Regions from separate parts of the Pseudoalteromonas sp. NSLLW218 genome, predicted to be linked through region 1. Evidence: predicted binding sites of a transcription regulator. Region 1 holds the regulator's gene; the other holds the start of a gene.
The links. The regulator NrdR, encoded in region 1, represses ribonucleotide reductase genes. The targets are predictions, from matches to a motif close to AAACACNANATNTNGTGTTT.
Positions count from the first base shown of each region.

Region 2: nrdA (class 1a ribonucleoside-diphosphate reductase subunit alpha) is a predicted target of NrdR. The motif match lies at 14,949-14,968, and genes of this name have one in related genera.

Region 1 is NZ_JADYWO010000013.1:11,287-27,710, forward strand. Features, by position in the region: gene I6E80_RS17445 (ligand-binding sensor domain-containing diguanylate cyclase) at 1-2,799, opposite strand, end outside; gene I6E80_RS17450 (phosphatidylglycerophosphatase A) at 2,838-3,323, opposite strand; gene thiL (thiamine-phosphate kinase) at 3,320-4,294, opposite strand; gene nusB (transcription antitermination factor NusB) at 4,340-4,750, opposite strand; gene ribE (6,7-dimethyl-8-ribityllumazine synthase) at 4,766-5,230, opposite strand; gene ribBA (bifunctional 3,4-dihydroxy-2-butanone-4-phosphate synthase/GTP cyclohydrolase II) at 5,332-6,444, opposite strand; gene I6E80_RS17475 (riboflavin synthase) at 6,474-7,127, opposite strand; gene ribD (bifunctional diaminohydroxyphosphoribosylaminopyrimidine deaminase/5-amino-6-(5-phosphoribosylamino)uracil reductase RibD) at 7,155-8,279, opposite strand; gene nrdR (transcriptional regulator NrdR) at 8,443-8,892, opposite strand; gene glyA (serine hydroxymethyltransferase) at 8,999-10,255, opposite strand; gene thrC (threonine synthase) at 10,525-11,808, opposite strand; gene thrB (homoserine kinase) at 11,820-12,755, opposite strand; gene thrA (bifunctional aspartate kinase/homoserine dehydrogenase I) at 12,765-15,182, opposite strand; gene I6E80_RS17510 (response regulator) at 15,411-15,779, opposite strand; gene I6E80_RS17515 (sensor histidine kinase) at 16,143-16,424, shown strand, end outside.
Region 2 is NZ_JADYWO010000003.1:42,279-58,702, forward strand. Features, by position in the region: gene I6E80_RS05035 (DEAD/DEAH box helicase) at 1-1,112, shown strand, start outside; gene I6E80_RS05040 (S1 RNA-binding domain-containing protein) at 1,115-1,948, shown strand; gene I6E80_RS05045 (hypothetical protein) at 1,992-2,366, opposite strand; gene pyrF (orotidine-5'-phosphate decarboxylase) at 2,462-3,166, opposite strand; gene lapB (lipopolysaccharide assembly protein LapB) at 3,517-4,653, opposite strand; gene I6E80_RS05060 (lipopolysaccharide assembly protein LapA domain-containing protein) at 4,656-4,937, opposite strand; gene ihfB (integration host factor subunit beta) at 4,959-5,246, opposite strand; gene rpsA (30S ribosomal protein S1) at 5,314-6,981, opposite strand; gene cmk ((d)CMP kinase) at 7,078-7,788, opposite strand; gene aroA (3-phosphoshikimate 1-carboxyvinyltransferase) at 7,895-9,172, opposite strand; gene serC (3-phosphoserine/phosphohydroxythreonine transaminase) at 9,172-10,254, opposite strand; gene gyrA (DNA topoisomerase (ATP-hydrolyzing) subunit A) at 10,413-13,112, opposite strand; gene ubiG (bifunctional 2-polyprenyl-6-hydroxyphenol methylase/3-demethylubiquinol 3-O-methyltransferase UbiG) at 13,289-13,999, shown strand; gene I6E80_RS05100 (HAD-IA family hydrolase) at 13,999-14,679, shown strand; gene nrdA (class 1a ribonucleoside-diphosphate reductase subunit alpha) at 15,088-16,424, shown strand, end outside.

The DNA of each region.
Region 1 (16,424 bases):
ATTAGCCGCGATTACTTTACAAAGATCCGCTGCGTAGCTGTCTATTTTATTACATTTGAAGTCACGTAATAATAATAAAAACTCATCACCACTCCAACGCGCCACATAGTCAGAGCCCTGCGTACGTGAATTTAATAATGCAGCCATTTGTTGTAAGCAGCTATCACCAGCAATTGGGCCGTAGGCATCGTTAATACGACTGAAGTTATCAAAGTTAATAATTACCAGCACCAGTGACTTGCCTTGTGCCTGCAGCGATTGTGAATTACGTTGAAAGTGTTCAATATCTTTAGGGAGTTGATCAAACAAAAAGCGACGACTACGAAGCCCTGTTAGCTCATCTGAGTGACTAACTAATTTAAGCTGTGAATTCACTTGGCCTAATTTATCATTAGCTTGACGAAGCTCTAGGGTACGCTCGGTGATCAAGCCCTCTAATGCTTCTTGTTTTCTGCGCTCTTGCGCTCTAAACACCCAAAAAATGAGATAAAAAAGCAAAATAAAGCCACTGGTAATTAAAAGCCTAAAGTAAATGGTTTCATCAAAGCGCTCAGGCACTACAAAACCGTACTCTACCTCTTGTGCTTTAGCCCAGTCTTCACCCTGGCGTTTTGCTTCTAATTGAAACAAAAACGAACCTGGAGGTAAGTTAGTATAAATAGCTTCACGTCGAGTATTAGCATAGCGCCAGTCACTATCTAAGCCACTTAGTTTATATCTAAATTCAATACTGTTTGGTGCATAGTAATCAATAGCAGTGTAAGTAAGCGTTATATCACGTTCGTCTGTCTCTAATGATGGTTTTTTACCAAGTGCAGCGGTGGTTAAATGACGAAGTGGTGTTGTTATTGTTTCAATTGTTGGCTTTAATGCCAGCACGCCAAATAGCTCTACATTTTTAGGGATTTCAACAACACCTTGTAAGCTTGGATACCAAATAGAATTGCCAGTGTCAGCTACTGCATCATGCCCTAGTCCACTACAACATTGATTCGCTTTACCATCGAGTTGGCGGTCAAAAGATGAAATTACTTCTTCAACTTTTAAGCTTTTTATCTCTGTTTTAAATTGCGCTACAGGCATTCTGTAAACACCTTTCATGGTGCTTACCCAAACATGTTTTAACTTTTCATCATATTCTAGGCTGAATATAGAACCATACGGTAAACCATTAGCTGCATCGAGTTGGCGCCACTGCCCTTGTGTACTTCTGTAAAAAAGCCCATCGTTAAGAGAGCCAATTAAAATACCCACGCCATCTATATGTAGCACGCTAGTTACGTATGCACTTTCAAGTGTTGTTTGGTCACCAATTTTTTCAATGCCACGGTCTGTAAAGTAATATGCGCCTTTACTAGTACCAATCACACCAAAATTTGTTTTATCCAATACGTAGGTAATAAACTTACTACCTAAAAAAGCGTTATATGCAAAAGGTGTTAAACCAGCATAATTTAATCGGTATAAACCACGTCCTGTACCAATCCAAAAACCGCCTTTACTAGAGCGACTTATTGCAAATACCGGGTTATCGCGAAGCGCTCGACCAGGGACTGTATAGAGTGTCTTGTTTTCAAAAACAAATAAGCCGCGCCCAGTGGCTATATATAATCGCTCACCGTCAAATTGGAGATCGTGTACTGACGCGTATCCATATTTACTACTTGGAACTAAATTAATAAAACTTTTATCTAAATCGAAATAACCAATGCCACTTTTGTTAGCAACCCACAGTTTTCCATCGGGAGCTTGGCTAATAGCCATAACAGATTCGGTCATATTTGAAACTGCTGAATGCCTTTCTACTCGCCCTTCGTGGGCAAGCCATAAGCCTTCACTAAAACTTGCTAACCAAACGTTATTTTTATCATCTCTAAAAATATCAGCAAACCATATGCTTTGATCAAGTTGGCTTGGCTCTACCCATTGCCACTCACCAGTTTTATCTCTGAACAATAACCGCCCGTAAGTTGAGACCCACAACCCACCATCGGTATCACTCATAAACTTATAAACGGCTGAGTTATTTGCATTAGGTAAAGGAAAAGGTCTTAGTTCGTCATCTAAATCTAAAAAGTATGCACCTAGCTCAGAGGCTATATACAAATTACCATTTAAGAATGATAAATCGTGCACTATGGTTTGCGCTAAGCGCTCTGGTAACGATATTTTAGCGGTAAGTTCTAAACGTAGTTTAGAAAAATCAGATGAATTTTTTGTAAGGCGTAATAAATGACGATCGTTAACCAGCCAAATACCTTCAGGAGAGAGTGCCATTTGGCTAACAGAGCCAACAATTTGGGTAATTACGGTAGCATTTACAATAGGTAGGGGTCCATTTACTTGAGTGCGTAAATCAACTTGCCCTCTATCTACATAGTACAAACCATTGGCTGCAATCCATATGCTGCCTTTAGAGTCCTCAAGAATATCTCTTACTGGACCTTTAATATTAAACTCTTGCGCTGCAAATGTGGCTGGATTAATAACTACTAAACCACTTTTGGTACCCACCCACAACAAACCACTTGAATCGACTAAAAGTTTATTAATACCATTACTAGGCAAGAATGGGCTATTCTGCGTATTGTAGTTTGTAAATGTTGTACCATCAAAACGACTTAAGCCAAACTGAGTACCAAGCCACATATATCCTTGCTGGTCTTGTACTACGCTTTTAAGCGATTGCGAAGGTAAACCATCTTTTATATTCCATTGCTTAACTACGTAATCAGTAATTGAAGCCCAACTTGGTGTCGCGCACAACATCAGTACACAAACCAGTAAAAATCGCATCATATTGCTGCCACCTAGTTAAACAAATCAAATATAAAAAATTAAAAGGGTAGTAAACCCACTTTTATTAACGCCTGTAAGCATATAAGCGAAAAAATGCCCGCTAGTATATCGTCGGCCATAATACCTAAACCACCATGTACTCGCTTATCTAGCATACGGATTGGGCCAGGTTTAGCTATATCAAAAAAGCGAAATAACAAAAAACCCACGAGTAATGTTTGCCAGCTAAGTGCTGCGCCAATCATTGTAATGTAATAACCCGCCACTTCATCCCATACAATAGCAGGATGGTCATGTACGCCTAAATCATCAGCTGTTTTACCACACGCCCATATACCAAATATACTGATCACTACAGCAAACACAATTTGCAGCCATAGTGGATAATACATAGTCATAAAAATAAATGGCAGTGCAGCAAATGTACCAAATGTACCAGGTGCTTTAGGGGCTAACCCAGTACCAAAGCCCAGACCAAAAAACTGATGTGGACGCTTTAAATTAAACTTTCGGTTTTTGTTCAAACCAGCTCCTTTGCAAAATGCTCAAAACCTTGCTGCTTAAAATCAAACTTTTCACCGTTGTGTAAAAGCTCAATTTGGCCATCGCCACTTTTAATTTGGCCTATGCATGTTGCATCTACGCCATACTGACGTAGTTTTATATCTAACATACTTTTATTACTATCAGGTACAGTAAAAATTAATTCGTAATCATCACCGTAACTGAGAATAAATGGAAGCTGCTGATTAAAATCAAGGCTTGCTTGCATTGCATCTGAGGTCGGAATGCTTTCAATGTTCACCACAGCGTTTACTTGCGACATATCTAGTATATGACTTAGATCTGCGATTAAACCGTCCGATACATCAATAGCGGATGATGCAAGGCCTCGTAACACCTGCCCTGCAGCAACTCGTGGTGTTGGAAAGTCAAAGCGTTTATTTAAGTACTTTAAATGCTCTGGCTCAATATTTATACCTTGCTTGCGAGATTCAATTGCAAGTCCAGCATCACCTAGCGGACCCGTAACATAAATCCAATCACCTACTTTTGCACCACTACGGCGAAGTGCAGTACCTTCTGGAACAGTCCCTTTAGCACAAATAGTAATAGTTAATGGACCTTGTGTGGTATCGCCACCTATAATTTGCACATTAAAGTACTCAGCAATTTCATGCATGCCTTCAGTAAACTCTTCAATCCACTGTGGGTCAATACTTGGCAAAGTTAACGCAACTGAAACCCATGTTGGCTCAGCGCCCATTGCCGCTAAGTCACTTAAGTTAACAGCAAGCGCTCTGTGACCTAATGCTCGAGGGGAAATATCATCGAAAAAGTGTACGCCAGCAACAAGAGTGTCTGTTGTAACGGCAAGTTGGCAGTTTTGTGGAACGGTTACTAAAGCGCAATCATCCCCTATACCTAGGTTTACATCACGACGGGTGATCCCGCGACCTTTAAAGTAGCGGTTAATTAATTCAAATTCCTTCATACACAAAAAAGCCGGCCTATGCCGGCTCCCCTCTTTAACGGTTACTTACTTGCGTAAATGCTTAACAGCTTTATCAAGTACACCGTTTACAAATTTATGACTATCTTCAGCGCCAAATATTTTGGCCAGCTCAATACCTTCGTTGATAGCAACCTTGTAAGGTACATCGTCACGGAACTTAAGTTCATAGCTGCTTAAACGTAAAATTGCGCGCTCAACCATATCTAAGTCATTAAACGGACGTGTTAAATGTGGTGATACAGCTTCATCTAGTTGCTTGTAATTTACAGCAACCCCTGTCGCTAAATCTTTAAAGTATTCAACATCTATTTTAGTAACGTCTGTCTCGATCAACATTTGTTGTTCGATATCGGCAATTAGATTGCCACTTATTTGCCAAGAATAAACGGCTTGGAGTGCTAAGATACGTGCTTTACGTCTTGCTGCTGGTTTCACAAAAATTCCTTAAACTTAAATTTTATCTAACACATTAACCATTTCAAGCGCGCCTAAAGCAGCTTCGCCGCCTTTGTTGCCCATTTTGGTGCCAGCACGCTCAATTGCTTGTTCAATGCTTTCTGTGGTTAATACGCCAAATGCAACCGGGATATCATACTCAAGTGATACTTGCGCAAGACCTTTGTTTGATTCGCCAGCAACTAGGTCAAAGTGTGGTGTCCCACCTCTGATCACTACGCCTAATGCGATGATTGCATCATACTCTTTTTTTGCCGCAACGCGTTTAGCCGCTAAAGGTAATTCTACCGCGCCTGGTACATAAATAACGGTAATGTCGTCATCAGATACGCCACCAGTGCGTTTTAGCTCATCAACAGCACCTGCAAGGAGACTGCTACCAATAAAGTCATTAAAACGAGAAATGACAATGGCAAACTTCTTGCCTGGAGCGTACTTATTACCTTCAATAATTTTCATTTGATAACCCTAAAAATAAGTTCAAGCGGTTGCGATTGCGCAAAAATTGCTGCGCATCATACCATAAAAATAAAATAATAGACTAGTTAAAAGCAGAGCGCTTATTGCGGCTCAACGTAATCAACAACTTCTAAATGAAAGCCCGAAAGTGCATGGTACTTTTTAGGCCGACTCATTAATCGCATTTGTTTAATTCCAAGATCTGCAAGTATTTGCGAGCCTACGCCAACAGTACGCGATGTACCTTTAAATTTACGTGGCGTAACACTTTCGCCAGCATCAGCTGCTGCGAATGCTTTTACAGTCGCCTCTAATTCTTCAGTGCTTTCTTGTTTACCTAAAATAACTAAAGCACCTTTGTTTTTAGCAATATAAGCCATTGCTTCTGAAAGGCCCCAACTACGGTCAGCACTTCTATCTGAAAGTAGAATATCGTTAAAGGTACTTTGCAAATGTACACGTACATTTGTCGGCTCTTGCTCTTTTATATCGCCTTTAAGCAAAACGTAATGTAATTGGCCGTCAATTGTGTCTTTGTAAGTAACTAAATCAAATTTACCGTGAATAGTTGGTAACTTACATTTTGCAACTTGCTCAATTGTTGTTTCGTTTAAGTTACGGTATTCGATTAAATCAGCAATAGTACCAATTTTAATACCGTGCTCTTTCGCAAAAACTTCTAAATCAGGGCGTCGTGCCATAGTGCCATCGGCATTAAGTATTTCAACAATAACAGATGATGCTTCAAGCCCAGCTAAACGCGCTAAATCACAACCTGCTTCAGTGTGTCCTGCACGAGTTAACACGCCACCAGGTTGTGCCATAATAGGAAAAATATGACCAGGCTGAACAATATCACTTGGGACTGCGCCTTTAGCTATAGCCGCTTGTACTGTACGCGCTCTATCTGCAGCTGAAATACCGGTTGTAACACCTTTTGATGCTTCTATCGACATTGTAAAGTTAGTCGAAAATGCAGCACCATTGTTTTTAACCATTAACGGTAAATCAAGTTGCTCGCAACGCTCTTGCGTCATGGTTAAACATATTAAACCACGGCCATGAGTGGCCATAAAGTTAATCGCTTCTGCGCTAATATGCTCAGCAGCTATTATTAAATCGCCTTCATTTTCTCTATCTTCATCATCCATTAAAATAACCATTTTACCGGCTTTAATATCATCGATGATTTCTTGCGCGCTGTGTAAATTCATAAATTTGCTCGTGTAAGTTGTCAGTTTCGTTATTTAATAAAACCCGCTTTAGCGAGTAAGCTCATCGAAATATCAGAGCCCGTTGGTTGCTCTGCACCCTTTATAAGGCGCTCTAAATAACGTGCAATTTGATCGACTTCTAAATTAACTTGGGTACCTACTTTAAAATGAGCAATTGTGGTTTGCTCACTCGTGTGTGGGACAATTGTTAATTTGAATTTATTGCCCTCTACAGCGTTTACTGTCAGGCTTATACCATCAATACATACCGAACCTTTGTACGGAATGTATTTCATTAAACTTTCTTCGGTTGTAAGCCAATATTCTGTTGCTCGAGCGTTTGCTGTAATGCTTGTAATAGTTGCTATGCCATCAACATGGCCAGACACTAAATGACCGCCCAAACGCGATACAGGTTGCATGGCTTTTTCAAGATTCACCGTTTGCCCTAAAGCATAGTGAGCAAAACCGGTTAAACCAATCGTCTCGTTAGATAAATCAGCACTAAAACCGTCAATATGTTTATCAACTACGGTTAAGCAAACGCCATTGGTTGCAATGCTGTCGCCTAGCTTTACGTCTTTCATATCAAGATCAGCACTTTGGATACGAATGGCTAAGTCGCCTTGTTTTTTTTGTAATAAAGCAATTTTGCCTGTGGCTTCTATTATCCCAGTAAACATAGCGCTACTCTTTTTTATTAAGTGATTTTAATGAGTTTTTAACGCGGTGATACGTAAATCGTCACCAATGCGCGCACATTCATTAAATGTTAAATCAACGGTGTTTTGCATACTCGTCAATTCAGGAAAATTAACTAAACTTTTTGCATCATGACCCATGAGTTTAGGCGCTAAATAAAAAACAAACTCATCTATTAAATCAAGCTCTGTCATTTTACCAGCAAGTGTTGCCCCAGCTTCAAGCCAAACATTATTAAACTCTAGTTGCCCAAGCTTTTCTAAAACAGCCTGCAAATCAACTTTGCCATTGCTTTCACATACTTCAATATGTTTTACAAAATGCGGCCATTGCAATGATTTATCAACCTTAGTCGTAAATATTATTACATCACTTTGGATTTTAAATAAAGCAAGGTTGGGCGTTAAACGGTTTTGAGAGTCAATTATAACACGCACGGGCTGGCGAAGCGGTAAATTGGTAGGTAGCGTGCAAGGCAACTCGCTTAGTCGCACATTAAGTTTAGCATCGTCTACTAACACGGTATCGGCACCAGTTAAAATAGCGCAACTTTTCGCTCGGTATAATTGTACGTCTTGGCGAGCCGCTGGACTTGTGATCCACTTACTTTGTCCATTTTTAAGCGCTGTTTTACCATCTATACTTGCTGCCATTTTACAGGTCACATAAGGTAAGCCTTGCTCCATTCGCTTAAAAAAGCCAACGTTAAGTGCGCGTGCTTGTGATTCAAGTAATCCATAAGCAACTTCAATACCGGCATCGCTCAGTATTTTAAGGCCTTTGCCCGCAACCTGTGGGTTTGTATCAACCATAGCGGCAATTACTTTTACAACGCCCGCCTTTTTTAAGCCTTCAGCACACGGTGGCGTACGCCCATAATGACTACAAGGTTCAAGCGTTACATAAGCCGTTGCACCTTGTGTATTATTACCCGCTATTGCCAGTGCATTTACTTCTGCATGGCCTTGACCTGCTAATTGATGAAAACCCTCGCCAATTATTTGATTATTCTTAACTAATACACAGCCAACATTAGGGTTAGGCGTGGTAGTAAACTCGCCTTTTTTGGCAAGTTCTATGGCGCGTGCCATATACATTTCGTCATGTTCGGTAAAAGTAGTTTGGCTTTGCATTGTTATACCAATTGCGTTAAATAAGTGATCTATTATAGCGCTAAGAAAATAGCGTAATAACAAGGCGAAAATTATGACATATAGCTATTCTATATAAATAATTTTTAACGCAGTGAGTGCGCTATTTAATGCGATAGAATGATCATGTTTCATAAAATTGGTATTACTCCCCTAAGCGGGCAATCTCTTCGCCAAATTCGCGTATATCTTCAAACGAGCGATAAACAGAGGCAAATCTTACGTACGCTACTTTATCGAGCTTTTTGAGGGCTTCCATAATACATTCACCCACCAAATGGCTTGAAATTTCTCGCTCGCCCGTTGCGCGTAGTTGCGATTTTATTATATTCACTACTTCATCTACTTGCTCTGTGCTCACTGGGCGCTTTTCGAGTGCGCGATTTAAGCCATTTAATAATTTATCTTCGTTAAATGGTTCACGGCTGCCGTCTTGTTTAATAACACGAGGCATGACCAGTTCAGCGCCTTCAAATGTAGTAAAGCGCTCGTGGCAGTCGTTACACTCACGACGCCTGCGAACTTGATGGCCTCCGCCAACAAGGCGTGAATCAATAACTTTAGTATCTTTTGCGGTACAAAATGGACAATGCATAACTCGGTACTTCCGTTTTAAAACAAAAAAGACCGCTAAATAGCAGTCTTTTATCTTAGCAAAAAATTAGGGCCTGTTGTGCTCTAAATTACTGCTGCTTATGCAATTAAGCGTAAACAGGTAATTTTGCACAAATTGCTTTAACTTTTTCTTTAACTTGCGCCTGTACAGATTCATCAGTGATGTTATCTAGTACGTCACAAATCCAGCCAGCAAGCTCTTTTGATTCTGCTTCTTTAAAACCACGGCGAGTAATTGCAGGAGAACCAATACGCAAACCAGATGTTACAAACGGTGAACGTGGATCGTTTGGCACTGAGTTTTTATTAACTGTGATGTTAGCGTTACCAAGGGCTGCGTCTGCATCTTTACCAGTAATATCTTTGTCGATTAAATCGAGTAAGAATAAGTGGTTTTCAGTTTTGTCAGATACGATTTTGTAGCCACGTTCTTGCATAACTGCGACCATTGCTTTTGCGTTTTTAACAACTTGTGTTTGGTATACTTTAAACTCTGGTTGAAGTGCTTCTTTAAATGCCACTGCTTTTGCTGCAATAACATGACATAAAGGACCGCCTTGGCCACCAGGGAAAACAGCGCTGTTAAGCTTTTTGTAGATTGCTTCGTCGCCACATGCAGAAATAATCAAACCACCACGAGGGCCTGCAAGTGTTTTATGCGTAGTTGTAGTTACAACGTGTGCATGAGGAACTGGGCTTGGGTAAACGCCTGCCGCAATTAAACCCGCAACGTGAGCCATATCAACAAACAGATAAGCACCGATTTTGTCAGCAATTTCACGGAATTTAGCCCAATCAACAATACCTGAGTACGCTGAGAAACCACCAATGATCATTTTTGGTTTGTGCTCAAGTGCTAGTGCTTCAACTTGTGCATAATCAATTTCGCCCGTAGCTTCATCTAGTCCGTATTGGATTGCGTTGTAAAGCTTACCAGAAAAACTTACGTGAGAACCGTGAGTTAAGTGACCACCATGAGCTAAGCTCATACCTAGTACAGTATCGCCAGCATCTAATAATGCTAGAAAAACAGCTGCATTTGCTTGCGAACCAGCATGTGGCTGTACGTTAGCGTAGTCAGAACCAAATAATTCGTTAGCACGGTCAATTGCTAATTGCTCAACAACATCTACATGCTCACAACCGCCATAATAACGTTTGCCAGGGTAACCTTCTGCGTATTTGTTTGTAAGCTGTGAACCCTGCGCTTCTAGTACGCGTGGGCTACAGTAGTTTTCTGAAGCGATTAGTTCGATATGCTCTTCTTGGCGAGCAGTTTCTTTGGTTATCGCGTCAAATAACTCTGGATCAAAATCCGAAATATTCATGCTACGTTCTAACATTGGGGTCTCCTAGGGCAACGTGTATGGTGTTTTTTAGAGGCTTTATTGTACGCTTTAAACGACTCTTTGCCTACGCTCTTAAGTTGAGGATATTTAAACAGGGATTGAAACTATTTCACAGCCCTTTTAAGATGATATTTTTTTATAAAGCCATAATAATTTTAAATGAATTATATTTACTACATTTAATTAGTAAATATAACTAAATGTATTCATCCGTTTAAAGTTATAAAAAAAGCGGCTCAAGCCGCTTTTTCTTGTAATTTAACTTAGCCTAGTTTATCAAGTATTTCGGTACGTAACGCGTCGTAATCGGCGTTCATATCGCTTGCTAGGCATGGTTTTGCTAGTGCATCAGCAAGTGGTTTTGGCATACCTAATTCAATATTTAGAATACCCTCTACGCTTTCTTTAAACTTAGCAGGATGAGCGGTCGCTAAAAAGATACCCGCGGCACCAGGTGCACGATTTTCAACAAGACCTTGGTAAGCAATAGCAGTATGAGGCTCTGCAATATAGCCAGTTTGTTGAATTTTTTTCATCACGGCTTGCGTGTCTTGCTCGTTTACGCTTGTTGAATAAAAATTATCGTAGCTAAACCAGTTATTATCTAACATTGTTTGTACACGCGGCCAATTGTTTGGCTTACTTACATCCATCGCATTTGAAAGCGACTCAAGTGTTGCATTTGGCGTCCAGTTTTTATCAAGCATAAAGCGCGGCACAGTATCGTTTTGGTTTGTTGTTGCGCTTAATTTACCTACAGGTAAACCAATAACCGCACCAATCATTGCGGCGCACACATTACCAAAGTTACCACTAGGCACTGATATATGCGCTGTTGCGCGTTTTTCTTTCGGTAACTGTGCAATGGCTTCAAAGTAGTAACAAACCTGAGCAACTAAACGGCTAATATTAATTGAGTTAGCTGAGTTAAGCCCAAGTGTTGATTTAACTTCTTCATCTAAAAAGGCATTTTTAACTAGCTCTTGGCAATCATCAAAGCTGCCCTCAACTGCATAACAATGAATATTGTTACCTAGCGTAGTAAATAGCTTTTGCTGAGCAAGTGAAATTTTGCCTTTAGGGTATAAAATTACTACGTCGATATTTGGTTTATTGTAAAAAGCATGCGCTACAGCTGCACCGGTATCGCCCGATGTTGCTGTTAAAATAGTTACTTTTTCATCTTTATTAAACTGCGTTAAACACTCTGCCATAAAGCGACCACCAAAGTCTTTAAACGCAAGTGTAGGACCATGAAACAGCTCTAAACAGTATGTGTTATCTTGTACTTCCACCAGCTTAACGGGAAAGTTAAATGCATTTTTAACCATTTGTGCCACAGTATCGCTTGGTAGCTCATCTCCAATTAGGTGAGATAATATTTTGCCGCTGCGCGTAACAAAGTCCATATCAAGCAATGCATCAACATCGGACAGTGGGGCTAGTGATTCTGGAAAAAATACACCTTGGTTACGACCCAAACCTGTTTTTACGGCTTCAACGAACGACACTTTTTGTGAGCTATCTTTTAAATTATGTAATTGCATGACTACCTATCCTATAAAACTGTTAGTTGACGCGTGCCGTCGTTATCTAATTTACAAATGTGGCAAAAGCCTTGCTCGTTAATGTAATTGGTTTCTAACCACTGCGCGCATTGCTGTGCAGCTTCAAGTGTTTTACATACGCTAAACAAGGTGGGTCCTGCGCCCGAAATACTGACTATTTCAGCGCCCAGCGCTGGCAAGCTTGCTTTGGCTTCACTAAAACCTTTAATAAGCGGTGCGCGGTAAGGTTCTGCTATTTCATCTTTCATTATGCTTAGCGCATCGTCAAAACGATTAGTTAACAGCAAGCTACTAAATGCCGATAAACGCTGAGCAAACTCAACACTTGCATGCATGCTCAACTCTTTTGGTAAAACAGAGCGCGCTTTTGCGGTATTAAGCGAAAAACCAGGAAACGCAGCAACGTAGTACCAGTTTTCATCAACAGGCAGTGTAATTGATTTATCAGGAATTAAATCACCAGTTAACTGCAAACCACCTAAATAACATGGTGTGATGTTGTCGTAATGACGACCGCCGCTTACTACAGCTTCAAAGTCAGCCATCAGTTCAATAAGCTCAACCTGACTTAAATTAGTTTTTGCAAACTTATCAAGGGCAGCAAAAGTAGCCACAACCGAACACGCACTAGAGCCAAGTCCAGATCCAATTGGTAAGTTCTTTTTAAGCTCGAGCTTTACGCTTGGCATATTAGGCGCAACATGCGCTCTAAAATGCACTAAGCACTGGTACGCTAAATTTTCATTAGCATCACTTGGTAACTTGTGAGCGTACTCGCCTGTGCAAATAAATTCGTCGCTTGGTGCTGCGCTTACAACGGCTACATCGCCTAATAAACTGCCATCAATTGGCGCAAGCGCTGCGCCAAGTGCATCAAAACCTACAGCAAAATTACCAATAGACGCCGGAGCATATACTTCAATCATAACGATCTCCTAGCGCGATAACGTTTTTAAAATATCAGCAAATACACCTGCGGCTGTTACTTCTGAGCCAGCGCCATAACCACGAATTACAAACGGACGTGGCTGATAATATTGGCTTAAAATAGCCAGCGCGTTTTCACCATCACGAATGACACTAAGTGCATGTTTGGCATCTACTGCTTCAATACCTACTTTACAGTGGCCTTCTTTAATTGTGCCTACATAGCGAAGTACTTTGCCTTCACTAGCAGCACTTTGAATAAGCTTGTTAAAATCAGCATCTAAGCTTGGTAGTTTTGCCATAAACTCATCAACGCTATCGCCCTGTGCAAAACCTGGTGGTAATACAGACTCAACTTCAATATCGCTTAACTCTAATTTCATACCGGCTTCGCGAGCAATGATCAATAACTTACGTGCTACATCGGTACCCGATAAATCATCACGAGGATCGGGCTCAGTAAAACCGCTTTCTTTGGCTTTAATAGTTGCCTCAGAAAGTGATAAACCATCTTGAAGTGCGCCAAACATATACGAAAGTGAACCTGATAAAATACCGCTAAACTCTAATAACTCATCACCCGCACCAAATAATGACTGTAAGTTGTCGATTACTGGTAAGCCTGCACCTACGTTTGTTTCGTATAAAAATTTACGATTATTCTTTTGCGTTGCTGCAATTAAATCTTGGTAATACGTGTATGAGCTTGTTGTTGCTTTTTTATTGGCAGCAACCACATGAAAACCTGCATTTAAAAAGTCTACATACTGCGCAGCAAGTGCATCCGACGACGTACAATCAACAAGTACAGGATTTACTAAATGATTTTGCTTAACAAACTGCTCTACTAGTTTTAAATCAAATGCCTGCTCAGATGAGGCCAATTTTTGCTGCCAATCGCCAAAAGCAATACCTTCACTATCTAGGTGTAATTGACGAGAGTTAGCAACACCATACAAGTTAAGTTTAATATTACGTTTTTCAAGCCACGCTTGCTGACGCTCAAGCTGATTAATAAGCTCTTGCCCTACTAAGCCACAACCTAGTAAAAACACATCAATTGACGGCACATGCGTGAAAAAGTTTTCATGGCATATTTTCACGGCGTCGTTACATAACTCACCATCAATTACCGCAGAAATAGCACTTTCTGTAGAATCCTGTGCAATTGCCACAATATTTACTTGAGCTTGTGCAAGAGATGCAAAAAACTTAGCCGCTAAGCCACGGTGCGCGCGCATGTTATCGCCCACTAAAGTAACAATGGCTAAATTGCGCTGCACTTGTACAGGCTCAATAAGCCCTGCTTGTAACTCAAGCTCAAATGCAGTTTGTAGCGCGTCAAGTGCAAGTGCTAGGTCTGTTTCGTGCACACAAAAGCTAATGCTAAACTCGCATGATGACTGAGTGATTAATACAATTGATACGTTATCGTGAGCAAGCGCGTTAAATACCTTAGACGCCATACCTACTTTGCCTTTCATGCCTGGCCCTGAAACAGTTAACATTGCAAGGTCTTGTAGGCTCGAAAGCGCTTTTACTGGCTCATCTGATGAATAATCGTTACCAATTAATGAGCCTTGTGCGTCTGGGTTATGCGTATTTTTAATTTCGCACGGCACGCCCGCTTTAGCACATGGTAAAATTGTTTTAGGGTGAAGTACTTTTGCACCAAAGTAAGAAAGCTCCATCGCTTCTTTATAAGATAAAAAATCTACTTTAGTCGCTTTTTTAATATAACGAGGATCAGCACTGTATACACCATCAACGTCTGTCCAAATTTGGCAAATTTCAGCTTCTAAACATGCTGCTGCAATTGCTGCTGAGTAATCTGAGCCATTACGACCAAGCGTTGTAAGCTCACCTTTATCATTACTCGCTGTAAAACCAGGCATGATATAAATAGTTGCAGGGCTTTCTTTAAGCACAGCTTGAAAGCGCGCTTTACTTGTTACTAAATCAGCCTCTGCATCAATGTAGCCACCCGTTGAAGCAATACAGCTGGTTGCTTCTAAGTATCTTGCATCATGCGAGCTCAATAAAGCCTGCATTAAAGAAACGCTCACGCGCTCTCCAAAGCTAATCACAAATGCGCGAACCTGATCAGGGCAACACTGTATAAGTGACACGCCATCTAGTTTATTTTTAAGCTCGCCTAAGTTTGGCCAACTTGTAACTACACCACCACTTTTTTCAACGTCAGCTTTTAAACCTTCACAGCGGCTAACCAATGCTTGCCATTGTTGCGAAAAGTCTGAGCCTTGCTCTGCGGCACTTGCAAGTGCAACTAGCGAATCGGTCATTCCACCGGGAGCAGAAAGTACCAATAACATTTCATCTTTTAATTGTGCTTTAACTAGCTGAGCTACCTGTTGTAAGCATGCATAGTCGGCAAGCGAAGACCCACCAAATTTTAAAACTCGCATTATTTATGTTCCTCATCCCATAAAACGAAAAAAGGCCTGTGTTCTAAGTGAACACAGGCCTTTAAATTTGTTGCACCGACCTATGCCACTATCCAGTAAGAATGATGGTTGTAATAATAATGGTCAGTACGCGATTAATTGTTTTCATATGTTAAGACTGCCTTAACAAAGGCTATGCTGTCAACCCTAAATCAAAAGATAAAACATCCTTTTTTAACATGAAAAAACCTAATGAATGCCAAATTTATGCAATATTTCGTTTAAGTTAGATTTATTGATAGGTTTATCGATAAAGTCTATTGCGCCAAGTTGAGCGACTCGTTGCTTCATTTTCTCTTGTATATCGGCGGAAATAACTAAAACAAAACACTCTATTTTTTCTGTTTTTATAGTCTCGAGTACTTGTATACCATCAACTTCGGGCATCGTGAGGTCTAAGCATAGCAAATCAAAGCTTTGTGCCCGTAAAAGTTCTAGAGCATGCGCTCCATTTGTAGCTTGTTGTATTTGAGCGTCTATACATTCATTCAAACACCGCACAACTTGTTTACGGGCGACTGCAGAATCGTCACAGACTAATATCGAAAATTTCATCATGTTTACTACTACACAACCATCAAATTTATTAAAAGGTTACTAAAATACCTTCCTTCGCATTTTAGACACTTTAACACGCCTCCAAGCACTCAGCGCATTAATAATTTAATACAATGATAAATATAGAATAAATCCGTTTAAGATATAATTAACCAAGGCAAATACCAATAAAACCTTAAATACTTAATAGATAACAAACTTACTAACTCATAGCTTGTTTTAATTGCTTTGATGCTACACGCCTGCTTTTTGGGCTTATCTTGTTAAATTTTAACTTTTTTATTTATTTTTAGAGGTTTATTGACTAACTTTTAAATTACTATCGTAACGTTACAAAAATAATAAAGGATGAACAAGTCACTCATGTTACAAAAAAGTCTTTCTAAGAAGCTGCTGACTAGCGTTTTATCCGTCTATTTTTTGCTTACCTTTGTAGTGACTTGCGGACAAGTGCTTGCTGAATACGTTAATACTAAAGACTATATCCGTGATGAATTGAGTACATTACAAAAAACCTTTAGTCGCAGCTTAACACGCGCTATTTGGGAACTTAATACCAAGCAAACAATTACAACAGCAGAAGGTCTACTCGCCATCCCCATGATTGAAGGGATTATAGTTCGAGATGACAGCGGTGAAATTATT
Region 2 (16,424 bases), on a different contig from region 1:
ATCCTCGTGTACTTATTGTTGCTCCTACGCGTGAGCTTGCTACGCAAGTATTTACTCAGCTGCGTTTATTAATTGCAGGCACAGCCATTAAGGCCGTAAAAATACTTGGCGGCGAGAACTTTAATGACCAAATAAAAGCACTTAGAAATGATCCACAATTTGTAGTTGCTACACCTGGGCGTTTAGCCGATCACATTACAAAACGATCTTTACAATTGAGTGGGCTAGAACTGCTTATTTTTGATGAAGCCGATCGTATATTAGATTTAGGCTTTACTGAGCAGTTGAAAATGATTAACGAGCAAGCTAATCACCGTTTACGCCAAACGTTATTGTTTTCTGCAACACTTGACCATGCGCAAGTAGACGCTCTATCACGTAATCTATTAAAAAAGCCAAAGCAAATTACGCTAAGTGCAGCGAACGAGCAACATAGCGATATTAAACAAACGTTATACCTTGCCGATCATCTTGATCATAAAGAAGCGCTATTAGAGCACTTTTTGAATCAAGGTGATGTTGGGCAGTGCATTATTTTCACGGCAACGCGTTCTGACACGAGTCGCTTGAGTGAGGCGCTAAATGCTAAAGGCTTTAAGTCTGTAGCGCTTGCAGGTGACTTAACGCAAAATAAACGCTTAGATATAATGGATTCATTTAGTCGCGAAAACTTTAAAATATTAATCACAACCGATGTTGCATCTCGTGGTTTAGATTTACTAAGTGTAACGCATGTTATTAACTTTGATTTGCCAAAACACGCTGAAGAATATGTACACCGCATTGGCCGTACAGGCCGTGCTGGTTTTAAAGGTAATGCTTTATCGCTTGTTGGACCTAAAGACTGGGCAAGCTATTTAGCTATTAAATCGTTTTTGAACGATGAGCTTGTATTTGCAAGTGTCGAAGGTTTAAAAGCCAAGTTTAAAGGTATTAAAGAGAAAAAGCCTGAAGCAACGTGGGATAAATCTAAAGAAAAATCCGCCGCTGTTAAAAAACCTGTATTTAAACGCAAAGCCAAACCTAAAAAGCCAACAGCACCTATTAAGGCACCAATGAACATTGATGGCGACACACCAATGCGCCGTAAAAAAAAGACTGAGCAGGAATAATTATGAGTTACCTAGGAACCACACAAACATTATTTGTAAAAGAAGTGAGTAACGAAGGTGCTTACTTAGACGGTCATGATTTAGGTGAAGTGTTTTTACCAAAACAAGAAATTAAACATGAGCTTGAAGCGGGCGATAGCATTAGTGTATTTATCTTCTTAGATAACGCTAACTTAGCAACTGCCACAACTAAAAAGCCACACGCACAAGTAGGTGAATATGCCCTGCTTCGCGTTAAAGAAATTAATAGTATTGGTGCGTTTTTAGATTGGGGTCTTGAAAAAGATGTACTAACCCCATTTAACGAACAAAAACCACGTATGCAAGAAGGTCACTCATATTTAGTTCGTTTGTACCTTGATAATGCAAGCCAACGTATTTGTGCATCAAACAACTTTAATCGCTTTCTATCTAAAGATGAGCCGCAGTATACGCACTTACAAGAAGTGGATTTAATTGTTGCTGGCAAAACAGATATTGGCTACAAGGTATTAATTGAAGAATCGCACTTTGGTGTTGTTTTCTACAATATGGTATTTAAAAGCTTATTTGTGGGTCAAAAGCTTAAAGGGTTCATTCAAAAAGTACGTGAAGACGGAAAAATTGATGTTGTACTAGAAAAGCCGGGGATGGGTAAAGTAAGTGACCTTGGTGAAACTATTATGCAAAAACTTAAAAACGAAGGTGGAGTTATTCCATTAGGCGATAAGTCCGAACCTGAAGCGATTAAAAAGATGTTTTCTACTAGTAAAGCTAACTATAAAAAAGCAATTGGTGGATTATTCAAACAAGAGTTAATAGATATTGAAGCGAAATCCATTCGCTTAAGATCTTAATCATAAATAATAGGCTTTAATTACTAATATTATCTGTTTGTAATTAACCTAGAATGTACTTATAAGGCAATGTACATTGCGTATATTGCCTTGAATAATCAAGCACTTCACCCTTTGACTCTAGGTTAAGCGGTGCCAAACGAAAAACCTTCTTTTCGCATTCTGTTTTTTTATCATCAAGCTTAGATATGCAATCAGTTACCGTTATATGCTGAGATATCAGTGTATCCTCATTTTTGTAACACAGGTGGTGTGCATAATCTCGCATTGTTTGTTTAAAATCGAACATATTAATAGGATAGTTCGAAATTATATCTGTTACTGATGTAACATCATCATATGCTTTATTAGAAAAGACGTACTTATTTACCGAAAAACCCGCAACAATAATAATTATGAAACCTAATAATAACTTCAAAGCAAACCCCCTACTACATCATTAATACTAATAATGTAACATAAAATACACATGCAGTAAGGGGTTTTAGCACTATATTGCTGCTTTTTGTTAAATTACGCTATGGATTTATTAACATCACTAAGCACTTTTACGGGATTATCCGCCTGAGTAATAGGTCGACCTATAACTAAATAATCACTTCCTGCATCAATTGCTTGCTTAGGAGTCATGATACGCTTTTGATCACCCGCATCACTCCCTTCAGGACGTATACCTGGCGTAACAAGCTTAAAACTCTCACCTAACTCTGTTTTTAAGGCTTTTGCTTCTTGTGCAGAACACACAACGCCATCAAGCCCAGCTTCCTTTGCAAGCTTAGCTAAATATATAACTTGCTCTTGAGCTGATTTATCAACGCCTAAGCGCTTTAATTCTGTTTCATCCATGCTTGTTAATACAGTAACAGCGATAAGTAATGGCGCTTTATCGCCAAACTGTTCTAGAGCCGATTTAGCTTTGCTCATCATTTCAAAACCACCAGAAGCATGAACATTTACCATCCATACACCCATTTTAGCCGCAGCAGTAACAGCTTTAGCTACTGTATTAGGGATGTCATGAAACTTTAAATCTAGAAAAACATCAAAACCTAAATCAATTAACTCTTTAACGAATGTAGGTCCAAAATAAGTAAACATCTCTTTGCCTACTTTAAGACGACATGTATCAGGAGAAAGTTGTTTAACAAAATTTAAAGCAACCTCTTGGTCATCGTAATCTAATGCTATAAGAATTTTTTTTGAGTGTTCGAAAGACATGACTATCCTAATGTATGGCTATAATACCAATCCGCAATAATACTTAATCAATTTGAAGGACTAAATTTGACGCTAACTGCTTAAAAATTTCTGATATACAACAATACAATAACGAAATTCTTGCCTTGTTATCGACACAATTTTCTTACCTCAAAACAGACCACTTAATTAAGCGAATTGATATAAAATAATTGTTTAAATAGATTTAATGCAATAGTGCTAGCTGGTAATTTGAGAGAAGGTGTAAAGAAATTTATATAGACACAACATCAAAAAATTCCAACCCAGTAAACTCTCAGTTTAATTTGCTAAAACTATCATAGTTAAATCCGATATTATTTAAGGGGTTATTAAAATCCGTCTAAGCCTCGACTTGGAACAATGGTTTCCCAATGCTTACAAGAAGGGCAATTCCAATATATGGTGTAGCTTGTAAAACCGCAATGCTGACATTGGAAATCAGGTTTTGTAGCAATATAAGAGGTTACAAGCTTATCAATTTCATTAAGTACTTCTTTAGTATTTTTATTTTGGTCACCCATTAATTGCAGTAAAAAACTGAAACCACGAATAGTAGGTTGACGTTTTAAGCTATCAGTTAGAAATTCAAAGGCTTGTTTAGTGTGTCCTTGCTCAAGCAATGCTTGGCAATGTTTTATTTTAATTAATACACCGCCCTTTTCTAACAAGTCACTGACTAATTCATGAAATTGATGCGTTAAATTTAATTGTTTATAGCTGTGAGCTAGCTCATCAATAAACAACGGCGCAAACAAAGTGAATTGTGATACAAGCTCACGCCAGTAATAAATAGCTTTAACGTAATCTTCTTTCGCGTAAGCAACTAATCCTAACTCGTAAAGCGGACGTACGGCTTTATAATTTAAGCTAATCGCTTTTCTCATTAGTTGGGGTGTATTGTCACTTAAAGCTGATTCACAATAAAAATTAGCAATCGCTTTAAATTGTTGTTCTTTTGAAAATAGTTCGCTGTGGGCTTCAAACATGTTGATGCCTTTTTCCCATTCACGGGTTTGCGAATATAAAGTAATAATAGGATCTAGCGCTTCTACATGCCCTGCTTTAACTAACCAAACTAAGTGCTCTTCTGCACTATCTAGTAGACCAGCCATTATGTAATCTTCGGCAAGTTCTAAACGGCTAGTTGCAGCTTGTTGTTCATTTAAGCTTGGGTGTTTTAAAAGAAGTTCATGGATTTTTATTGCGCGGTCTAGTTCACCTCTACGGCGAAACATAGTAGCAAGTGTAGAATAGTGTTCAACAGAGTCAGCTGAAACTTCAAGCAAATTAATTAAGTGCTCTAAGCCTTGGTCTTCTTCTCTGTCGAGTAGAAACTTTAAGCCTTTGCTGTATTCAGAAGTGATCTGACGATTTAGTTGATGAGCTTGGTTTTTAGCACTGTTTTTACCCATAATCCAGCCGTAACCGGCGGCAACAGGTAATAGTAAAAACAAAAGCTCAATCATAGTTAGGTGTCTTTATTCGCGGCAAGCTTTTTTTTATCTTTTTCAGGCGCTAATTGTTTTTTTAAGCGGTAGTTTTGCCACTTTAATTGTGAAAACAATTTAAAGCTAATAAAACAACCCACTAAAACACCTAATAAAAAGCAGATACTTATTATTACAGCTAAAGGTAGTGTATTACTGGCTATAATATAATTTATTTGTACTAACTGTGGGTTTTGTGACCCTAATACAAATGCACTGATGAGGCATAGCGCAACCAGAATAATTTTTAATACCTTGAACAAGTAACTACTCCACTAAGTTAACTAGGCAATGCTTTCATTTACGCGGTCGCGTAATTCTTTGCCTGGTTTAAAATGAGGTACATGCTTTCCTTCAAGCTCAACTGTATCGCCAGTCTTAGGATTACGACCTGTGCGAGGAGCGCGGAAATGCAAAGAGAAACTACCAAAACCTCTGATCTCAATACGATCTGAAGTAGATAATGAGCCGGCCATTTGTTCAAGAATTTCTTTTACAGCATTCTCAACATCTTTCACTGGAACGTGTGCGTGTTGTTCCGCAAGTGTTTCTATCAGTTCTGACTTAGTCATAGCGTTTCCTTAAAAAGAGATATAGGAAGGGCAAAAAATGCCCTTCCAACTAAAAACTAATTATATATTAGTCTTTTTGTGCATTTGCGAAAGCAGCTGCCATTGCGTTTTCAAACACTGGCTCTTCTTTCTTAAGCTTCTCTAGTACTTCTTTCTCTTCTGCTTCGAAAAGAGCTTTTACAGATAAGCTTAAAGTGCGGTTCTTACGATCAACACCAACGTATTTAACTTCAATCTCGTCGCCTACAGAAACAACAGTAGTTGCATCTTCAACGCGTTCTTGAGCGATATCAGCTACACGGATGTAACCTTCAACGCCTTCGATAAGTTCAACAGTTGCGCCTTTCGCATCAACTTCAGTCACTTTACCTTTAACAATAGCACCTTTTTTGTTTGCATCAAGGTAGTTATTGAATGGGTCAGCTTCGATTTGCTTAACACCTAGAGAGATACGTTCACGCTCTGGGTCAACTTGCAATACGATAGCAGTGATTTCGTCGCCTTTCTTGAATTCACGTACAGCTTCTTCGCCAGGTGTATTCCAAGAAATGTCTGAAAGGTGTACAAGACCGTCAATACCACCGTCAAGACCGATAAAGATACCGAAGTCAGTGATTGATTTGATCTTACCAGTAACTTGATCGCCTTTGTTTTGTAGACGAGCAAATTCCTGCCAAGGATTAGCAATACATTGCTTAAGACCAAGAGAAATACGACGACGTTCTTCGTCAATTTCTAAAACCATAACTTCAACAGTGTCGCCTAAGCTAACAACTTTTGAAGGATGGATGTTTTTGTTAGTCCAATCCATTTCAGAAACGTGTACTAAACCTTCAACGCCTTCTTCGATTTCCACGAAACAGCCGTAATCTGTAAGGTTAGTAACACGACCAGAAAGTTTAGAACCTTCTGGGTAACGACCAGCGATAGCTGCCCATGGATCTTCACCAAGCTGTTTAAGGCCTAGAGATACACGAGTTTTATCTTTGTCGAATTTTAGAACTTTAACTGCGATTTCGTCGCCAACATTAACGATTTCTGAAGGGTGCTTAACACGCTTCCAAGCCATATCAGTAATGTGTAGTAGACCATCAACACCACCAAGGTCAACGAATGCACCGTAGTCAGTAAGGTTCTTAACGATACCTTTAACTTCTTGGCCTTCAACAAGGTTAGCAAGAAGCTCTTCACGTTCTTGTGAGTTTTCAGATTCGATAACTGCACGACGTGAAACAACAACGTTGTTACGTTTTTGGTCAAGCTTGATTACTTTAAATTCAAGCTCTTTGCCTTCAAGGTGAGTTGTGTCACGTACTGGACGAACATCAACAAGTGAACCAGGTAGGAAAGCACGGATTGAATCAACTTCAACTGTGAAACCGCCTTTAACTTTACCGTTGATAACACCAGTAACAGTCTCTTGCTCTTCACATGCTTTCTCAAGACGGATCCATGCTTCGTGACGCTTAGCTTTCTCACGAGAAAGAATAGTTTCACCGAAACCGTCTTCAATTGCATCTAGTGCAACATCTACTTCGTCGCCAACAGCAACTTCAAGTTCACCAGCAGCATTTTTGAACTGCTCAGCAGGGATAGCACTTTCTGATTTAAGACCAGCATCTACAAGTACAATGTTGTTCTCGATTGAGATTACTGTACCTTTAACGATAGAGCCTTGCTCTGCTTCAAAACCCTTTAAGCTTTCTTCAAATAACTGCGCAAAATTTTCTGACATACGAATATACGTCTCTATATATTATACCAATAAGCAACCATGCTGCATGGGGTTGTTAAAATAGCACTGGCATCCTGCTGGCGCATAAAATGTGTTTTAGCTTCGTTTAGGAAGCTTACCTTCAGAGATTGCAATATCTAATAAAGTTATTACCTTATCAAACACTTGCTGTGCATTAAGTTCGCTAGTATCGATCTCAATAGCATCTTCTGCAGGTACAAGCGGAGCAACGGCACGATTCATATCGCGCTCATCACGAGCTTGAATGTCCTGTAATAGACCACTTAGTGTAACATCAAGACCGCGCGTATTCAACTCAACAAAGCGTCTACGAGCACGCTCTTCTGCACTTGCTGTTAAATATATTTTTAACGGAGCATCTTGAAAAACGACAGTGCCCATATCACGACCATCGGCGATTAAGCCATTTTCAGTACGAAATGCACGCTGGCGACGTAATAATGCTTCACGAACGCGAGGTAATGCTGCAACCTTTGACGCTGCAGCGCCTACTTCTTCGTTACGAATAGTAGTGGTTACATCTTCGCCTTCTAAAATAACTTTTCCTGCATTAGTCTGGCTATCTACCAAAAACTGCACATCTAAATTTGCAGCAAGAGGGACAAGCCCTTCTTCATTGTCTAATGCAATTTGGTGATGAAGTGCAGCTAAAGATAAAACGCGATAAATCGCACCGCTATCTAATACATCCCACCCTAACTTGTCGGCTAACAAGCGACAAACAGTTCCTTTACCTGAACCACTTGGGCCATCAACGGTGATCACGGGCATTAATAACGCCTGCATTTAAAACCTCCTGCAATGCACACCTAAATAAACCGCGACATTATACGTCAGTTATTAAAATATATCTGCTATTAGTGTGTAACTTTTGTAATTACTTCTAAATAGCTTATTCACTGACTGATGCTAAAACATTGAAAAATGTAGGGAATGTTTTATAAGTACACTTTGGATCATTAATCGTTATTGGCTTTCCGCCTACGGCAACCATAGCAAAACACATAGCTATACGGTGATCGTCGTAAGTATCTATAGCAACATCATTAAAATGTTCAGGTGGAGTAATTTCTATAAAATCCTCACCCTCTACAACTTCAGCGCCTACTTTTCTAAGCTCAGTTGCCATTGCGTACAAACGGTCTGTTTCTTTAACGCGCCAGTTATAAATATTACGAATAGCAGTTTTACCTTTAGCAAATAAAGCAACTGTTGCAAGGGTCATAGCAGCATCAGGAATTGCATTCGCATCTATATCTACGCCATTAAGCTCGCCTTTGCGAACAACTAAGCGCTCATCATACCAATCAATTTTAGCGCCAACCTGCTCCATTACTTTAGCAAAGCCTATATCTCCTTGAACCGATTTAGCGCCAACACCTTTAATTTCTATCTCGCCACCGGCAATCGCTGCGGCTGCAACGAAATAAGAAGCCGATGAAGCATCACCTTCAACCATAATTCGCTCGACTGATTGATACTGTTGACCACCTTTAACGTTAAAAGTTACATAGTCACTGTGCTCAACATCAATACCAAAGCGCGCCATAACACCTAACGTAATATCAATATAAGGCTTAGATACTAAAGTACCCTTAATAGTTATATTTGTATCGCCGTTAAATAAAGGTGCTGCCATTAACAAGGCAGTTAAAAACTGACTTGAAATACTGCCATCAATTTCAACTTCACCGCCATTGATTTGGCCGCCTACGATTTTGAGTGGTGGATAATCTTTATGTTTTGTATAGGTAACATCGCCACCAAGTGTTTGTAGAGCATCAACTAAGTGCCCTATTGGACGCTCTTCCATGCGTGGCTCGCCTATTAACTCATATTCGCCACTTACAGCCGCAAGCACTGCTGTTAAAGGTCGATAAGCAGTACCTGCATTACCTAAAAATAATGGTTCACTTGGTGTTTTAAACACACCACCAACACCCTCTACAGTAGCTACAGTGCGTTCTTCATTAAGTGTTACATTTACACCTAAAAGCTTCAGAGCACCCAACATATGACGAATATCATCACTATCAAGTAAGTTCTCTACAACGGTGGTACCGCTTGCAAGTGCTGCTAATAATAAAATTCTGTTCGATAAGCTTTTTGAGCCAGGCAGAGTAACAGTCCCATTTACACGTGAAATGGGCTCTAAACGAAGCTGCTCCATTAGCTGTGCTCCTTTGCAAATGCAGCCATAAAGTCTACAAGTGCTTGAACACCTTCAAGTGGCATTGCGTTATAGATACTTGCGCGCATGCCTCCCACAATTCGGTGCCCTTCAAGTGCAAGTAAACCGGCCTCGCTTGATTGAGCAACAAATTTGCTATTTAAGCTTTCATCATTTAACCAAAATGGGACATTCATGCGTGAACGACAATGCTTAGCAACAATATTTGAATAAAAGTCAGAGTTATCAATAAAATCATACAGTAAATCTGCTTTAGCAATATTTTGTGCTTCCATGGCTTTTACCCCACCATTGCTTTCAAGCCATTCAAATACTTCAGCCGCTAAATACCAAGCAAAGGTAGGTGGGGTATTAAACATACTGCCCTGCTTTGCTTCAAGTGCGTAATCTAAAATACCAGGCTTTGGCAAACCTTCGCGCTCAAGTAATGTTTTACGAACAATAACAATTGAAATACCCGATGGACCGATATTTTTTTGCGCACCAGCGTAAATTAAATCAAATTTATTAACGTCTATCTCACGCGATAATATAGTTGAAGACATATCAGCAATAATCGGAGCTGTTGGGTGGCTAGGTACATCAAAAATCTCTAAGCCATCGACAGTCTCATTAGGGCAATAGTGGATGTACGCAGCATCTTCTGGTAATTCCCAGTCAGCAACGGCTTTAATTGAAAACTCACCATCTGCATCATTACGGACATCCGTAAAAGACGTTTGAGTGAACTTATTCGCTTCATCTCTGGCGCTTTTCGACCATACGCCATTCTCGCAATAAAACGCTATTTTGCCTTCTTGGTGTAAATTTAATGGCACTGCACTAAACTGACCACGACCACCACCATGCATAAACAGCACTTCAAATTCATCACTAATGTTCATTAGACGGCGAAGGCTGGCTTCACATTTAGCTGTAAGCGCTAAAAACTCTTTACTACGATGGCTAATTTCCATCACAGACACACCTAGGTCTTGCCAATCTAGAAACTCTTTTTGCGCTTTTTTCATAACCGCTTGCGGAAGCATAGCTGGCCCCGCACAAAAATTATATTTACTCATTACCTTTGCCTCATTCCAGTAATTTAACTACTAAGTATGAACATTTAATACCAATCCACTAAACCTTTAAAATTTAATGAATGAATATAATTTCACACTCTATTAATTTTTTTCAACAACATTAAAAAAAGCGGCCAAGGCCGCTTTTTCAATATCAATTATTCTGAAGGAGGATTATCATCCGCTACTTCATCAATAACCGTATCTACTGTTTCAACGTCTTCAATATCAATTAAGTCACTTTCTGTAACTTCAATCTCTTCTATACGTTGTAAACCAACTACTTGCTCTTCGTCAATAGTTCTGATCAAAATAACACCTTGCGTGTTACGTCCAACCGTAGAAACTTCATTAACGCGAGTTCGTACTAAGGTACCACGATTCGAAATAATCATTATTTCGTCGTTGTCGTCAACTTGAACAGCACCAACAACAGCACCGTTACGTTCACTCACCTTGATAGATACAACACCTTGTGTTGCACGGCTCTTAGATGGGTAATCTTCAAGTTGTGTACGCTTACCGTAACCATTTTCAGTTACCGTTAAAATAGCACCGTCAGTTTTTGGTACAATTAACGATACTACGCGTTGCTCGTCTGGCATTTTAATACCACGAACACCTGTAGCCGTACGACCCATTGGGCGAACACCTTTGAAACGAATCTCAGGGTTGCCTTCTTCATCAAGTACTGGGTTACCGTTTTCATCAACAACGGTTGTTTCTTCAGCTTCTTTAAAGCGTACTACTTTACCAGCATCAGTGAACAACATAATCTCGTTGCTACCATCGGTAATATCAACACCAATTAAGCTATCGCCATCATTTAAGTTAACAGCAATGATACCGCTAGCTCGTTGACGACTGTAAGCCGTTAATGGTGTTTTCTTAACTGTACCGAATGCAGTTGCCATAAAGATGTATTTATCTTCAGCGTACTCGCGTACTGGCAATATAGCAGTAATACGTTCATCTGCTTCAAGTGGTAACAAGTTAACAATTGGCTTACCGCGCGCTGCACGACTTGCTAGTGGTAACTGATACACTTTAAGCCAATATAAACGACCCGCTGTAGAGAAACATAAAATCGTATCGTGTGTATTTGCAACTAAAAGACGTTCGATGAAATCTTCATCTTTCATCTTCGTTGCTGACTTACCTTTACCACCACGACGCTGTGCTTCGTAATCAGACAATGCCTGATACTTCACATACCCTTCGTGAGAAAGCGTTACTACAACGTTTTCTTCAGTAATTAAGTCTTCAAGGCTGATATCGTGAGCCGCTGCATTAATCTCAGTACGACGTTCATCGCCATACTGCGCTTTAATTTCCACTAACTCATCACGAATAACTTCCATTAAACGCTCAGGAGTCGCCAAAATATAAAGTAGTTCAGCAATTAGCTCTAATAACGATTGATATTCAGTTAAGATTTTTTCGTGTTCAAGACCAGTAAGCTTGTGTAAACGCAAATCTAGAATTGCTTGAGCTTGTTGCTCAGAAATATAGTATTGACCGTCGCGAATACCTAAATCAGCAGCAAGCCAATCTGGACGAGCTACATTATCTTCGCCTGCTTTCTCAAGCATACCTTGTACATGACCTAATTCCCACGGACGTGCTGTTAAGGCAATTTTAGCTTCAGCTGGTGTAGGGGATTTACGAATAAGTTCGATAATTGGGTCAATGTTTGCAAGCGCAATCGCTAAACCTTCAAGCGTGTGAGCACGGTCACGCGCTTTGCGTAAATCAAACACGGTACGACGAGTTACTACTTCACGGCGGTGAATAATAAACTCTTCAAGCATTTCTTTTAAATTAAAACACTTAGGTTGGTTATTAATTAAAGCAACCATATTCATACCAAACACAGTTTGTAACTGAGTTTGTGAATACAAGTTATTTAAAATAACTTCGCCTACGTCACCACGTTTAATCTCAATAACGATACGCATACCGTCTTTATCAGATTCATCTCGTAGCGCGCTAATACCTTCAATTTTCTTATCTTTAACTAGCTCAGCAATTTTTTCAATTAAGCGAGCTTTGTTAACTTGATAAGGAATTTCGTGAACGATAATTGTTTCACGACCTGTTTTTTCATCGGTTTCGATGTCGGCGCGTGCACGCATGTACACTTTACCACGGCCAGTTAAGTAGGCTTGTTCAATGCCCTTCTTACCGTTGATAATTGCAGCCGTTGGGAAATCAGGACCAGGGATATAATCCATTAACTCTAAAATAGTTAAATCAGGATTTTGAATAAGTGCCAAACACCCATTTACAACTTCAGTTAAGTTATGTGGTGGTATATTTGTAGCCATACCTACCGCAATACCCGACGAACCATTCACTAATAAATTAGGAACTTTCGTAGGTAAAACATCAGGGATGAACTCTGTGCCATCGTAGTTAGGAACGAAATCAACCGTTTCTTTTTCAAGATCGGCTAATAACTCATGCGACATTTTTGCCATACGTACTTCTGTATAACGCATTGCCGCTGCTGAATCACCATCAACCGAACCGAAGTTACCTTGGCCATCTACAAGCATATAACGCAGTGAGAATGGCTGAGCCATACGAACTATCGTGTCATAAACTGCACTGTCGCCGTGTGGGTGGTATTTACCGATTACGTCACCGACCACACGGGCCGATTTTTTGTAAGGCTTGTTCCAGTCATTACTAAGCTCGTTCATTGCAAACAAAACGCGGCGATGAACAGGTTTTAAGCCGTCACGTACGTCTGGTAATGCACGTCCTACGATTACGCTCATTGCGTAATCTAAGTAGGAGTTTTTTAACTCGTCTTCAATATTGACTGGCAGAATTTCATTGGCGAGATCAGTCATTTGATATCACATTCCTTCAGTATCAGCTCTCAACAACCCGGTATTGGGTATTAAGAGTATTGTTATTATTTCTAACAGCCATGCTATCACAATTAATTTTAATTTACAGGCGCAAAACTTTGCGATTTATCAATTTAGCCCTATATAATGGCCTCAGATTGACGAGGAAGTATTTTATGACCGAACATCAAAATGTAGATCACGCAGAAATAGCAAAATTTGAAGCCATCGCTGAGCGTTGGTGGGACCTAGACGGAGAATTCAAACCTCTTCACGAAATTAACCCGTTACGACTAGACTTTATAGCAAACAAAACGCAAGGCTTATTCGATAAAGAAACACTCGACGTTGGCTGTGGTGGCGGTATTTTAAGCCAAAGCATGGCACGCATGGGCGCAAAAGTAACCGGTATCGACATGGGTCAAGAGCCTTTAACTGTTGCTAAATTGCATAGTTTAGAGACAGGCGTAAATGTAGATTATATAAAAATACCTGCAGAAGAGTTTGCTTCGCAAAACCCAGAGCGCTTTGATGTAATAACCTGTATGGAAATGCTTGAGCACGTACCCGACCCAGCTTCTATTATTCATGCTGTAGCCGCACTTGCCAAACCAGGCGCGGATGTGTTTTTTTCAACCCTTAACAAAACACCTAAAGCATATTTATACGCGATTGTTGGCGCTGAAAAGCTTTTAAAAATGGTACCTGAAGGTACACACGACCATAAAAAGTTTATAAAACCTGCACAGCTTATTGCATGGGCAGAGCAAGCCGGTTTAAAAGTTCGTGCAAGTACAGGGCTTTCTTATAACCCACTATCAAAGCAATATACGCTTAATAGTGACGTTAGCGTAAATTACATACTTTATTTTGAGAAGTTAGCTTAATGGCTAACTCTCAAGCCCCCCACCCCCTTATAGAGTACGATGCATTTTTATTTGATTTAGACGGCACCCTACTCGACACCGCTGATGATTTAGGTGCCGCTTTAAACGCAGTCCTTATTAATAATAAAATAGAACCTGTTAGTAGTGATATATACCGTCCTGCGGCATCTAACGGCGCAGGCGCATTATTAGAGGCTGGTTTTAAAGAATTATGGGACAAACAACACCAAAGCGAGCTTATAAAGCAATTAGTTAACGAGTACGCTGCAAACATAGCAAAACACACGCATTGCTTCAGCGGAGTTGAATCGTTACTTATCGGCCTTGATCAGAAAAAGATCAAATGGGGGATCATGACTAACAAGCCTGGCTTTTTAACCGATCCTTTAGTGGCAGCTATTCCCGCATTAAAAAATGCCAGTGTAGTAATAAGTGGCGACACATTAGCTGAAGCTAAGCCATCACCTTTACCATTACTACATTGTGCAAAGCTCATGCAAGTAAAACCAGACCGTTGTCTATACATTGGTGATGCACAGCGCGACATACAAGCAGGCAAAGCGGCAGGTATGCATACCGCAACGGCACTTTGGGGTTACATCCCAAGTAAAGATGAAGCGATAGCTTGGAAAGCCAATTTTAACTGGCTAAGTCCAATTGATGGTTTTAACCATATATAGTGTCATGTTAATTATTAAACACTATATATTGTGATTGTGTTAGTTTTCACACAAAGCTTGCTGATAAAAAAAGCAGTCAAAATTTATTTTTAAAATGCGTAAATTTAGCAGATCATTAGTTGATTTTTGCATATTTCAACTTAAATGATTGTTCGAAGGTGAGTGTCTACTAACACAAATGCGTTATCCCAAAGTTATCCACAAATAGGGGCAATTATGTCCCTTGCAAAACAACTCAGACCACACTATCTTGTGATCTCTAAATTGAACAACACCAGATATTGTGGCCAAATGTTATTCAATTAAATTCGCCAATACGGTGAAACCTATAATAAATGAGTATGTACCTTGCTTCGGCGAGGTATAAAGCATTGGTCAAAATACATAATTCCCAAGGAATACAGGCAAATGAACCAACAGTTATCTGTAAGCAAACGTGACGGGCGCAAAGAGCCACTTGATCTGGATAAGATCCATCGCGTTATTGAATGGGCCGCCGAAGGTTTAAACAACGTTTCGGTTTCGCAAGTTGAATTAAAATCGCACATTCAGTTTTACGACGGTATTCGTACCAAAGACATCCACGAAACCATCATTAAAGCAGCAGCGGATCAGATTTCAAAAGAATCGCCTGATTATCAATACTTAGCTGCACGTTTAGCTGTATTCCATTTACGTAAAAAAGCGTATGGTCAATTTGAACCACCACGTTTATTTGACCACGTAACAAAAATGGTTGGCGATAAACGCTACGATGCTCACTTATTAGTAGATTACACAGAGCAAGAATTAGACGAGCTTGATGCATACCTTGATCATTCTCGCGATCTTAACTTTAGCTACGCAGCTGTAAAACAGCTTGAAGGCAAGTACCTCGTTCAAAACCGTGTATCGGGTGAAATATACGAAAGTGCACAGTTTTTATATATTTTAGTAGCAGCAAGCTTATTTTCAGACTACCCACGTGAAACACGTACTGATTACATCAAACGTTTTTACGACGCGGTATCATTATTTAAAATATCTCTACCAACGCCAATTATGTCAGGTGTACGTACGCCTACTCGCCAGTTTAGCTCGTGTGTATTAATTGAATGTGGCGACAGCCTTGATTCAATTAACGCTACATCGTCTGCAATCGTTAAATACGTATCACAACGCGCAGGTATTGGTATTAACGCTGGTCGAATTCGTGCTTTAGGTAGCCATATTCGTAACGGCGAAGCGTACCACACAGGTTGTATTCCTTTTTATAAGCACTTTCAAACAGCCGTTAAAAGTTGTTCGCAAGGTGGTGTACGCGGCGGCGCTGCAACTTTGTTCTACCCGCTTTGGCATCTAGAAGTAGAGAACCTACTTGTACTTAAAAATAACCGTGGTGTAGACGACAACCGCGTTCGTCACCTTGATTACGGCGTACAGTTTAATAAACTAATGTACTCTCGTTTAATTAAAGATGACTACATTACATTATTTAGCCCATCAGATGTGCCTGGCCTTTACGATGCATTTTTTGAAGACCAAGCTGAGTTTGACGCACTTTACGTAAAATACGAACAAGACGAGTCTATTCGTAAAAAACGTATTAAAGCCATTGAGCTTTTCTCTATGTTTGCGCAAGAACGTGCAAGTACAGGTCGTATTTATTTACAAAATGTTGATCACTGTAATACACACAGCCCATTCATTTCTAAAGTTGCGCCAATTCGCCAATCTAACTTATGTTTAGAAATTGCATTGCCAAC